Regions from separate parts of the Parabacteroides timonensis genome, predicted to be linked through region 2. Evidence: riboswitches for the same ligand, from Rfam matches in the RefSeq annotation. Region 2 holds a riboswitch; each other region holds the start of a gene.
What was found. Region 2 has a riboswitch for cobalamin ahead of nrdD (anaerobic ribonucleoside-triphosphate reductase). Riboswitches for the same ligand answer to the same signal wherever they lie in the genome.
Positions count from the first base shown of each region.

Region 1: linked by a shared signal. The riboswitch ahead of BQ7394_RS01355 (hypothetical protein) and the one ahead of nrdD (anaerobic ribonucleoside-triphosphate reductase) in region 2 are both predicted to bind cobalamin.
Region 3: linked by a shared signal. The riboswitch ahead of BQ7394_RS01410 (threonine/serine exporter family protein) and the one ahead of nrdD (anaerobic ribonucleoside-triphosphate reductase) in region 2 are both predicted to bind cobalamin.

Region 1 covers NZ_LT669940.1:131,394-134,682, forward strand. Annotated here, with positions in the region: gene BQ7394_RS01350 (acyl-CoA carboxylase subunit beta) at 1-1,204, shown strand, start outside; cobalamin riboswitch at 1,313-1,510, shown strand; gene BQ7394_RS01355 (hypothetical protein) at 1,571-1,783, shown strand; gene BQ7394_RS01360 (putative transporter) at 1,786-3,289, shown strand, end outside.
Region 2 covers NZ_LT669941.1:1,371,311-1,374,599, forward strand. Annotated here, with positions in the region: gene BQ7394_RS13245 (phosphoglycerate kinase) at 1-1,015, shown strand, start outside; cobalamin riboswitch at 1,181-1,390, shown strand; gene nrdD (anaerobic ribonucleoside-triphosphate reductase) at 1,513-3,289, shown strand, end outside.
Region 3 covers NZ_LT669940.1:141,708-144,996, forward strand. Annotated here, with positions in the region: gene atpD (F0F1 ATP synthase subunit beta) at 1-346, opposite strand, end outside; gene BQ7394_RS01410 (threonine/serine exporter family protein) at 632-1,969, opposite strand; cobalamin riboswitch at 2,015-2,278, opposite strand; gene BQ7394_RS01415 (RNA polymerase sigma factor) at 2,495-3,067, shown strand; gene BQ7394_RS01420 (FecR family protein) at 3,146-3,289, shown strand, end outside.

The sequences.
Region 1 (3,289 bases), on a different contig from region 2:
CGTAAAGGTTCAACAACTGGCTTTGAAAAGCGGAGCCCCGGTTATTGCCCTGAACGACTCGGGTGGTGCCCGTATCCAGGAAGGGGTAAGTAGCCTGGCGGGCTATGCTTCCATCTTTTACCAGAACACGATGGCTTCGGGTGTTGTTCCGCAGATATCGGCGATTCTGGGGCCTTGTGCGGGCGGTGCCTGCTATTCTCCTGCATTGACCGATTTTATCTTTATGGTGAAGGAGAAGAGCCATATGTTCATAACCGGTCCGGATGTGGTGAAAGCCGTTACACATGAAGAGGTCGGCAAGGAAGAACTGGGAGGTGCTTATACACATAGCAGCAAGAGTGGTGTGACTCATTTTATGTGCGACACGGAAGAAGAAACGTTGATGAGCATTCGTGAGTTGCTGAGTTTCCTGCCTTCAAATAATATGGAAGATGCGCCGGTGATCTCCTGTACGGATGATATTCGCCGTGAAGAAGAAGCTTTGCAGCAGGTTATTCCCGATGATCCGAATATACCTTATGATATCAAGGACATTATAGAACCGGTGGTCGATAATCATTATTTCTTTGAGGTAATGCCTCATTTTGCTAAAAATGTCGTAGTCGGTTTTGCCCGTTTGGGAGGACGTTCAGTCGGTATAGTAGCCAATCAACCAGCTTTTCTGGCAGGGGTACTGGATATCGACGCATCAGACAAGGCAGCACGTTTTATCCGTTTTTGTGATTGTTTCAATATACCGTTGATCACTTTTGAAGATGTACCCGGATTTTTACCCGGTTGCCAGCAGGAGCATGATGGTATTATCCGGCACGGAGCCAAGATCGTTTATGCTTATTCCGAAGCAACGGTGCCTAAAATCACGCTGATTACCCGTAAGGCTTATGGAGGAGCTTATATCGTGATGTCGAGCAAGCCGACCGGAGCCGATATAAATCTGGCTTATCCGATGGCTGAAATTGCCGTGATGGGAGCCGAAGGGGCTGTCAATATCCTGTACAGGAAAGCGACAGGAGAGGAAAAAGTGCAGGCAATGGCAGAATATGCAGAAAACTTTTCAAATCCGTACCGGGCAGCCGAGCAGGGCTTTATCGATGAGATCATTATGCCCCGGCAGACTCGTTACAAACTCATACAGGCATTGGAAATGGCTAAAAATAAAAGCCAGAGTAACCCGCCGAAAAAACATGGCAATATGCCGTTGTAAAAGAAATTGTTGTTAGAAGTATGAATAGCGAATCTCCTTTTGCCGTGAGGCAGAGGGGGATTTTTTTTGAAATAAAAATATATTGTGATAGTTATTTGTGTTTTATTTTGTAGTTTTGCAGCGAATTGGTTTCGCACTGCCTGTTCGGGTGTGCGAATTAAAAGGGAATCGGGTGTAAATCCCGGACAGTCCCGCTGCTGTGAAGCTCCGTTCAACATTCTGAAAACAACTTATGCCACTGACGATAGTCGGGAAGGCTTCAGGATGGGAGTCAGTCAGAAGACCTGCCGTTCATTAAAGACTTTTTTCCTCGTGGGTTAGGAAGATCGTTCGAAAAAGATATTAATTGTCTAAAATGTGAATTTTATGGAGAAGCTTTGTACGCGTTGTGGCGTGAAGTTTGCCAGCAGTAACGGCGTTTTGCCGGGTAATCAGCATGTATTTACCGGTTTGGACCAGTATCAACGGGTCTTTATCAGAGTTTATTACAAAGATTGCCTGTGTCCTTCCTGTACCTTGTATATAAAGGACAACTTTTATGCATTTGATATTTCTTCCGCTTATTTGAAAAACAAATAATTATGGAGTGGATAAGTGATTTGTTGTGGGGCGAAGGAATAGGGCATTCCATCCTCTTATTATCGCTGGTGATTGCTGTCGGTATCCAGTTGGGAAAGATCAAGGTATTTGGTATCTCTCTGGGAATAACGCTGGTTCTGTTTGTCGGTATTTTACTGGGGCATTTCGGATTTACCATCAATCCCTCTGTTATCCACTTCTTTAAGGAGTTCGGATTGATCCTGTTTGTCTATTCGGTAGGGATGCAGGTAGGACCGGGGTTCTTTTCTTCTTTTAAGAAAGGGGGGATGACCTTGAACGGATTGGCTTGCGGAATTGTCTTTCTCGGCGTTATAACAGCATTAGCTATTCATTTTATAACAGATATTCCTATACCGACGATGGTTGGTATTTTGTCGGGAGCTGTAACGAATACTCCCGGTTTGGGAGCTGCACAGCAGGCATTTACGGATATGACGGGTACATCGGATGAAACGATTGCGTTGGGATATGCCGTTGCTTATCCGTTGGGAGTCGTTGGTATCATCCTTTCCATGTTGTTTGTCCGGTATATTTTTCATATTAGTTTTGAAAAAGAGACAGAACAACTGGAAGCGGAAAATGATGTGCATAACAGTGAAGCTACTCCTATATCGCTCGTTGTGAAAAATCCGGCTCTTTTTGGCCGTAAAGTGATGGAACTTGGCGCCTTTCTTGAACACCGGCAATATGTTATATCCCGTATCTGGCGAAAGAAGAGTAGTAAGGTGGAGATAGTCACCGGCAATACCATTCTGGAAGAGGATGATAAGATATTTGTGATTACGACTGAACATGATGCGGAGACAATAAAAACATTTGTCGGCCAGGAAATAGAAATGGATCGTAAGCAGTGGATTCCTGCAGAAAGTGAATTTGTGAGCCGTCGTATCCTGGTTACCAAACCGGAACTGACAGGTTCCCGTCTGGGGGATTTACAGTTGCGGCGTTTGCACGGTATCAATGTGACGCGTGTGAATCGTGCCGGACTTGAACTGGTGGCTACCCAGGGATTGCAATTGCAGGTGGGTGACCGTGTAACGGTGGTTGGTAGTGAACTGGCCGTCGACAAGGTGAGTATGATATTGGGTAACTCGATGAAGCGCCTGAATGAGCCTAACCTGATCCCTATCTTTATAGGTATTGCTTTAGGTATTATTCTGGGTAGTATCCCATTCACTATTCCGGGTATTCCACAACCGATCAAACTCGGTCTGGCAGGTGGCCCGTTGGTTGTTTCTATCTTGCTGAGCCGGTTCGGATACCGTTATAAATTGGTTACTTATACCACTCAGAGTGCAAATCTGATGTTGAGGGAGATCGGTATAACCATGTTCCTTGCCTGTGTAGGTTTGAGTGCCGGGGATGGATTTGTGGATACGATCGTGAATAAAGGAGGTTTTGCCTGGATCGGTTACGGTTTCATCATCACGATGTTGCCTTTATTGATTATCGGATTGGTAGGACGGCATTTCTTTAAACTGAACT
Region 2 (3,289 bases):
TCAGTTTGCTAACGACTGTATTGGTGAAGAAGCTGGTGCTAAAGCTGCTGCTCTGCAACCGGGCGAAGCTTTATTGCTGGAAAACCTTCGTTTCTATGCAGAAGAAGAAGGTAAACCCAGAGGTTTGGCTGAAGATGCAACAGACGACGAAAAGAAAGCTGCTAAAAAAGCAGTAAAAGAAAGCCAGAAAGAATTCACTAAGAGATTGGCTTCTTATGCAGACTGCTATGTAAACGATGCATTCGGTACTGCTCACCGTGCTCACGCTTCTACGGCGCTGATCGCTGATTACTTCGATGCTGACCACAAAATGTTCGGTTACCTGATGGAAAAAGAAGTAAAAGCTGTAGAAAAAGTAATGAACGACATCGCTCGTCCGTTTACCGCTATCATGGGTGGTTCTAAAGTTTCTTCTAAAATCGAAATCATCGAAAACCTGCTGAACAAAGTAGATAACCTGATCGTAACAGGTGGTATGACTTATACTTTCACTAAGGCTATGGGCGGCAAGATCGGTAACTCTATCTGCGAAGATGACAAACTGGATCTGGCTCTCGACCTGATGAAGAAAGCAAAAGAAAAAGGTGTAAACCTGGTATTGGCTGTCGACGCTAAGATCGCTGATGCTTTCAGCAACGACGCAAATACTAAATTTGCTAACGTTAACGAAATTCCTGACGGATGGGAAGGTCTTGACATCGGTCCTAAGACTATCGAAATCTACGCTGACGTTATCAAGAAATCTAAGACTATCCTTTGGAACGGTCCTACAGGCGTATTCGAATTCGAAAACTTCACTGACGGTTCTCGTGCAGTAGGTAACGCTATCGTTGAAGCTACTAAGAACGGTGCATTCTCTCTTGTTGGTGGTGGCGACTCTGTTGCTTGCGTTAACAAGTTCGGTATTGCAAGCGAAGTATCTTATGTATCTACAGGTGGTGGTGCTTTGCTGGAAGCTATCGAAGGCAAAGTTCTGCCGGGTATCGCAGCTGTTAAAGGCGAACCGTACAAATAATTTCAGATATTGTTTATAATATCCTAATTAAATATAAAACCCCGGTGAAGTGATTTCACCGGGGTTTCTTGTTTTATAATCACTGCCTCATAATATCCCATCTGGGATGTATTACGGATGAATAACGTAACCATATATGCCTCCTTGCAATATTGAATTAATTCATATCTTTGTTATCGACAATGGTTTCCGAATCACATTTCAGTGAGAAAGATTAAAAGGGAATCCTGTGAAAATCAGGAACTATCCCCGTAGCTGTAAGTTTTGCTCCTGCAAAGGAGAAATGTAGTAACTGTCATATACCACTGGTCTCAAGGCCGGGAAGGTGTTACTACTGAAACAAGTCAGAAGACCTGCCATTTCAATCAGACAGAATCCAGCGCTTTCGGGTGAAAAGCAGTGGTATGAATCCTTATAAGATCCATTTATCACTTTATCTCCGGGAATCATTGCGGAACTGCATGAACAGAAGTATTGTTTAATCTTAAATAAAAAGTATGATCAGCACGGAGATTTTTATTGTCAAGAGAGATGGTAAAAAAGAAGTATTCTCACTTGACAAAATCAAGAATGCGATAGCTAAAGCATTTTTGTCGGTAGGAAGTTTTGCTACCCAGGAAGTAATAACCAATATCCTCAGCCGCATCAGTGTCAGCGAAGGGACAAGTGTGGAAGATATTCAGAACCAGGTGGAAGTTGCCTTGATGGCAGAGCATTATTATGCGGTAGCTAAGTCATATATGCTATACCGGCAGAAACATCTGGAAGATCGGGAAGTAAGGGATAAACTACGCTTTCTATTGGATTATTGCGATGCATCCAATCCGGCTACCGGAAGTAAATATGATGCTAATGCCAATGTGGAGAATAAAAATATCGCGACCCTGATAGGTGAATTACCGAAATCAAACTTTATCCGCCTGAACCGCCGGCTGCTAACAGACCGGCTAAAAGATATGTACGGCAAAGAAGTATCGGACCGTTATCTGGAACTGTTGAATCACCATTTCATTTATAAGAATGATGAAACAAACCTTGCCAACTATTGTGCCAGTATAACAATGTATCCCTGGCTGATAAGCGGTACAGCTTCTGTCGGAGGTAACTCTACCGCCCCAACCAACCTGAAATCTTTCTGTGGCGGTTTCATCAATATGGTATTCATCGTTTCAAGTATGTTGAGCGGTGCGTGTGCGACTCCCGAGTTTCTGATGTATATGAATTATTTTGTCGGATTGGAATATGGAAAGGATTATTACCGACATGCCGACGATGTGGTAGACTTGTCCAGTAAGCAACGAACGATAGACAAAATGATTACAGACTGTTTCGAACAAATAGTCTATTCCATCAACCAGCCTACCGGAGCCAGAAACTTCCAGGCTGTCTTTTGGAACATCGCCTATTATGACAAGTATTATTTCAACAGCCTTTTCGAGAATTTTGTATTCCCTGACGGCAGCAAACCCGATTGGGATTCGTTAAACTGGCTGCAAAAGCGGTTCATGAAATGGTTCAACAAAGAACGTACCCGTAATATTCTGACTTTTCCTGTTGAAACAATGGCACTCCTGTCAAAAGACGGAGATGTACTCGATAAGGAATACGGTGATTTTACAGCCGAGATGTATGCCGAAGGACATTCTTTCTTTACCTACATGAGCGATAATGCCGATTCGTTAAGTAGTTGCTGCCGTTTGCGCAACGAAATACAGGACAACGGTTTCAGTTATACACTGGGAGCCGGAGGTGTATCTACCGGTTCTAAAAGTGTATTGACAATCAACCTGAACCGTTGTATCCAGCATGCCGTGAAGTCCGGTATACTTTATCCGTTCTTCCTGGAAGAAGTGATCGACCTGGTGCATAAAGTCCAGTTGGCCTACAATGAGAACCTGAAACAATTACAGGCCAAAGGTATGTTGCCTCTGTTCGATGCCGGTTATATCAATATGAATCGCCAGTATCTTACAATCGGGGTGAACGGATTGGTTGAAGCCGCCCAGTTTATGGGAATCGAAATCAACGACAATCCCAAATATGAAGCATTTGTACAGGAAATACTCGGCATGGTAGAGAAGTACAACAAAAAGTACCGTAGTAAGGAAGTATTGTTCAACTGCGAAATGATCCCTGCTGAAAATGTAGGAGTAAAACATGCCAAATGGGATAAAGAAGCAGGTTATCAGACATTCCGCGATTGCTATAACAGCTATTTCTATATCGTGGAAGATACGACACTCAACGTTGTCGACAAATTCCGCATCCACGGCC
Region 3 (3,289 bases), on a different contig from region 2:
GAGCTCCTTTACGATCCAGTTCTTCCATCCCGTCGATCGAATCACCGGTAACATTCATCAAACGCCCTTTTACCTGATCGCCAACTGGCATGGTAATAGGCGAACCGCATGAAACGGCTTCCATTCCTCGCTGCAATCCGTCTGTCGTGTCCATAGCGACTGTACGGACTGTGTTTTCCCCAATATGTTGTTGTACTTCGACAATCAACGCTTTTCCATTGGGGCGGGCTATCTCCATGGCGTCATGGATGCGGGGTAGTACTACTTTTACTTCTTTTTCGTTATCGAAGTGAATATCCACAACCGGCCCGATAACCTGCGAAACATAACCTTTTGTTTCTCCCATACAATTCTAATTAACCTTTTCAATCTGTTTTCAAGGTTGCAATATTACGAAAACAACCCGCCGGAAACCAGAACATATTACTTTTTGGGCTTTTTTGCATTTAGTTAAACTTTAAACTATTTTTGGGTATGTACCTAAATAGACCAATAACTTTTGGATATGGAACAATTTGGATCAACATTCCCGTCGAATGTTGATCCATAACTGATCTTTTTTGGTTTCAATCTAATGTGGGACGGATTTGTTTCTTGTGTTTCTCTTTGTTAAAAAATATACTTATTTATCTTACCATTCAAGAAATTTTCCACGTTGCCGGCGTTTCTCCAACTCTTCCTGCAGATACCGTTTACGATCTTTGGCGATGTATTGGCGGGCAAAGATATTCGGAACGGCAACTCCCAGGGAAATACAAAGAATAATAAGTGCCGAATTGATACCGTTGGCAAAAGCATTAGTCACTTCGCCAATGACCCCATGCATATTGATGAATGCGAGTAAGGAGCGATACATCAGTACTCCCGGAACCATCGGAATGACTGAAGGGATAGTCAGTACGTGGTTAGGCACATGAAACCAGTGGACTGCTTTTACGGCAAGCAGACTGACAACGAAACTACCCATAAACGAACCGATCACGGGACCATAGCCCAGTTCAAAATTGACGAAGTTACGGGTACATACGGCGATAATACCCCCTAGGGCTACTACCCAGAGCAGGCGGCGCTGTATATTGAAGATCATAGAAAATCCCATGGCGGAAATCGCTGCGGCAATAGCATAAACGAAGTACGTGTCGTGAGGAACCATGCTTAATTCGCTGAACTTATGGTCGATCGATATGTCGTTCATTACAAGCAGGCGCATAGCAAAAGCGATACCAAAAGTCATTGCCACTACCATCATGGCAGTATTGGCAGCACGGGTCATTCCGACGAGCAGATGATTATCAAGCATATCATCCACGAAATTGATCAGCGGTACTCCCGGCACAATAAACAGGGCGCAAGCCAGCAACGGCTGATAAGGTGTTTCTGACAATCCCGTAAAAGAAGATGCATAAGCAACGCAGGTGGAAGCGAAAGCGGCAAGTGCGATACTCATATAGACATTTAAGCCGGCCTCGATACAGCGGGCGCGTACCCGGAAACCAATAAACGCACTGATGGAAGCAAACAGGAAAGCGATCCAGTCGCAACCGAATAATTTACAGAAGCCCCCGCAGGCAAATCCTGCTCCGATAGCTACGATGTAGGGAAGATAGTTTCTGGGTTTGCAAGCAATCTTTTCCAGTTCTTCCTCATATTGGTCCAGAGAATAATCGTCTTCGATGGCGTGCCACGAAAGATCGCTGATCTGCGAGATCATGGTCATATTGATACCATGTTTTTCACATTTCTGGAATTTGGAGAATGAGTTTCTTTCGTCACTAACATTTACCATGATCATTGTCCACCGGATATCGAGATGTAATTTCTCTTCCGGTATACCCATAAATGCTGCTACCCGTTTCATGTTCCGTTCAATACGGTTTGTGTCGGCAGCACTTTCCATCAATAATTTGCCAGTACGAAGCAAAAGGTCGAGTTTGCGTCGTAATAACAATACATCCTTGTCTGTCATCATTTTTTCTATATTCTAAAATGTTACACCTATCCTAACCCACGAGGATATGAGCCTGAACGAACGGCAGGTCTTCTGACTGACTCCTATCCTAAAGCCTTCCCGACGAGATAGTTGATAGTTGACAGTTGACAGTTTAATTATTCTTTAATCTGTCAACTGTCCTCTGTCAACTGCTTTGCCAGTGGCGTAAGTAGTATTAGGCTGTTAACGGAGCTTCACAGCAGCGGGACTGTCCGGGATTTACACCCGATTCCCTTTTAATCCGCATTCCCGAATGGGGGTACGGAACCAATTCGGGCGCGAAGGTACTGATTTTTTTTATATCTTCACCCTGAGTTTTGTCTCATTCTGTGTGATAGTTTTCGGTTGAGGGAGGCAAAGCGTATATGCTGCGTAATCGGTGTATCCTGAACCGGAATGAAATAAAGAATAAAAAATAAATGTAATTTGTTGTAATTTCGTATTTTTGAGTGATTTAGGATTATAAATAGGATAGGATCACCCATCAAATCAACCTGAAAAACAATGAATTATATTGAAAAACAAATGATCGATGGTTTGAGAAATGGCTCAGTTGATGACTTTAATTCTTTGTATTCAATCTATGCCGACTCTCTTTACTCATTTTCATTTAAAATGCTAAAGTCAAAAAGTGAAGCGCAGGATATCGTGCAAGATACCTTTTTGAAGATTTGGATAAAACGGGAACAGTTGTCTTCCGAGTTATCTTTTAAAGCCTATCTGTATACCATCGCCAAGAATAAGATTTTGACGATATTCCAACAGAGGATCAAAGAAATATTACTGGAAGATTTACAAATTCCGATAGATGAAGATCAGGCCGATGGTACCGATATCGAACAACACATGATTTGCCAGGATATCAAATATAGAATTTACAGTTCTATGTCCAGGCTTCCGGCCTTACAGGCAAAGATATTAATTATGAGAACAGAAGAGGATCTGTCCACACAAGAAATATCCTCCCGCCTTGATATCCCCCATCAAACAGTTAAGAACAACCTGACAAAAGCAATGAAAAGTGTTCGTGAAGAACTGAAACGGTTGAGAAGTATCCTGGTTATTTTTCATTTTTAATCGGAATATGTTTTGCAACATTGTTTTTTTGCGGTACAAAATTCCCTTTCCAAGATATATACTATATAAAACGATAATATGAAAGATCATAAAGACAACATAACGAATGACATCAGAGATTGGATGAATAATGATGTAGATGCAAAAAAGTTGGATCGCTTAAAATCGCAACTAGGTACAGCCTCTACTGAATCGTTGGATGAAATATTATCTCCGATCTGG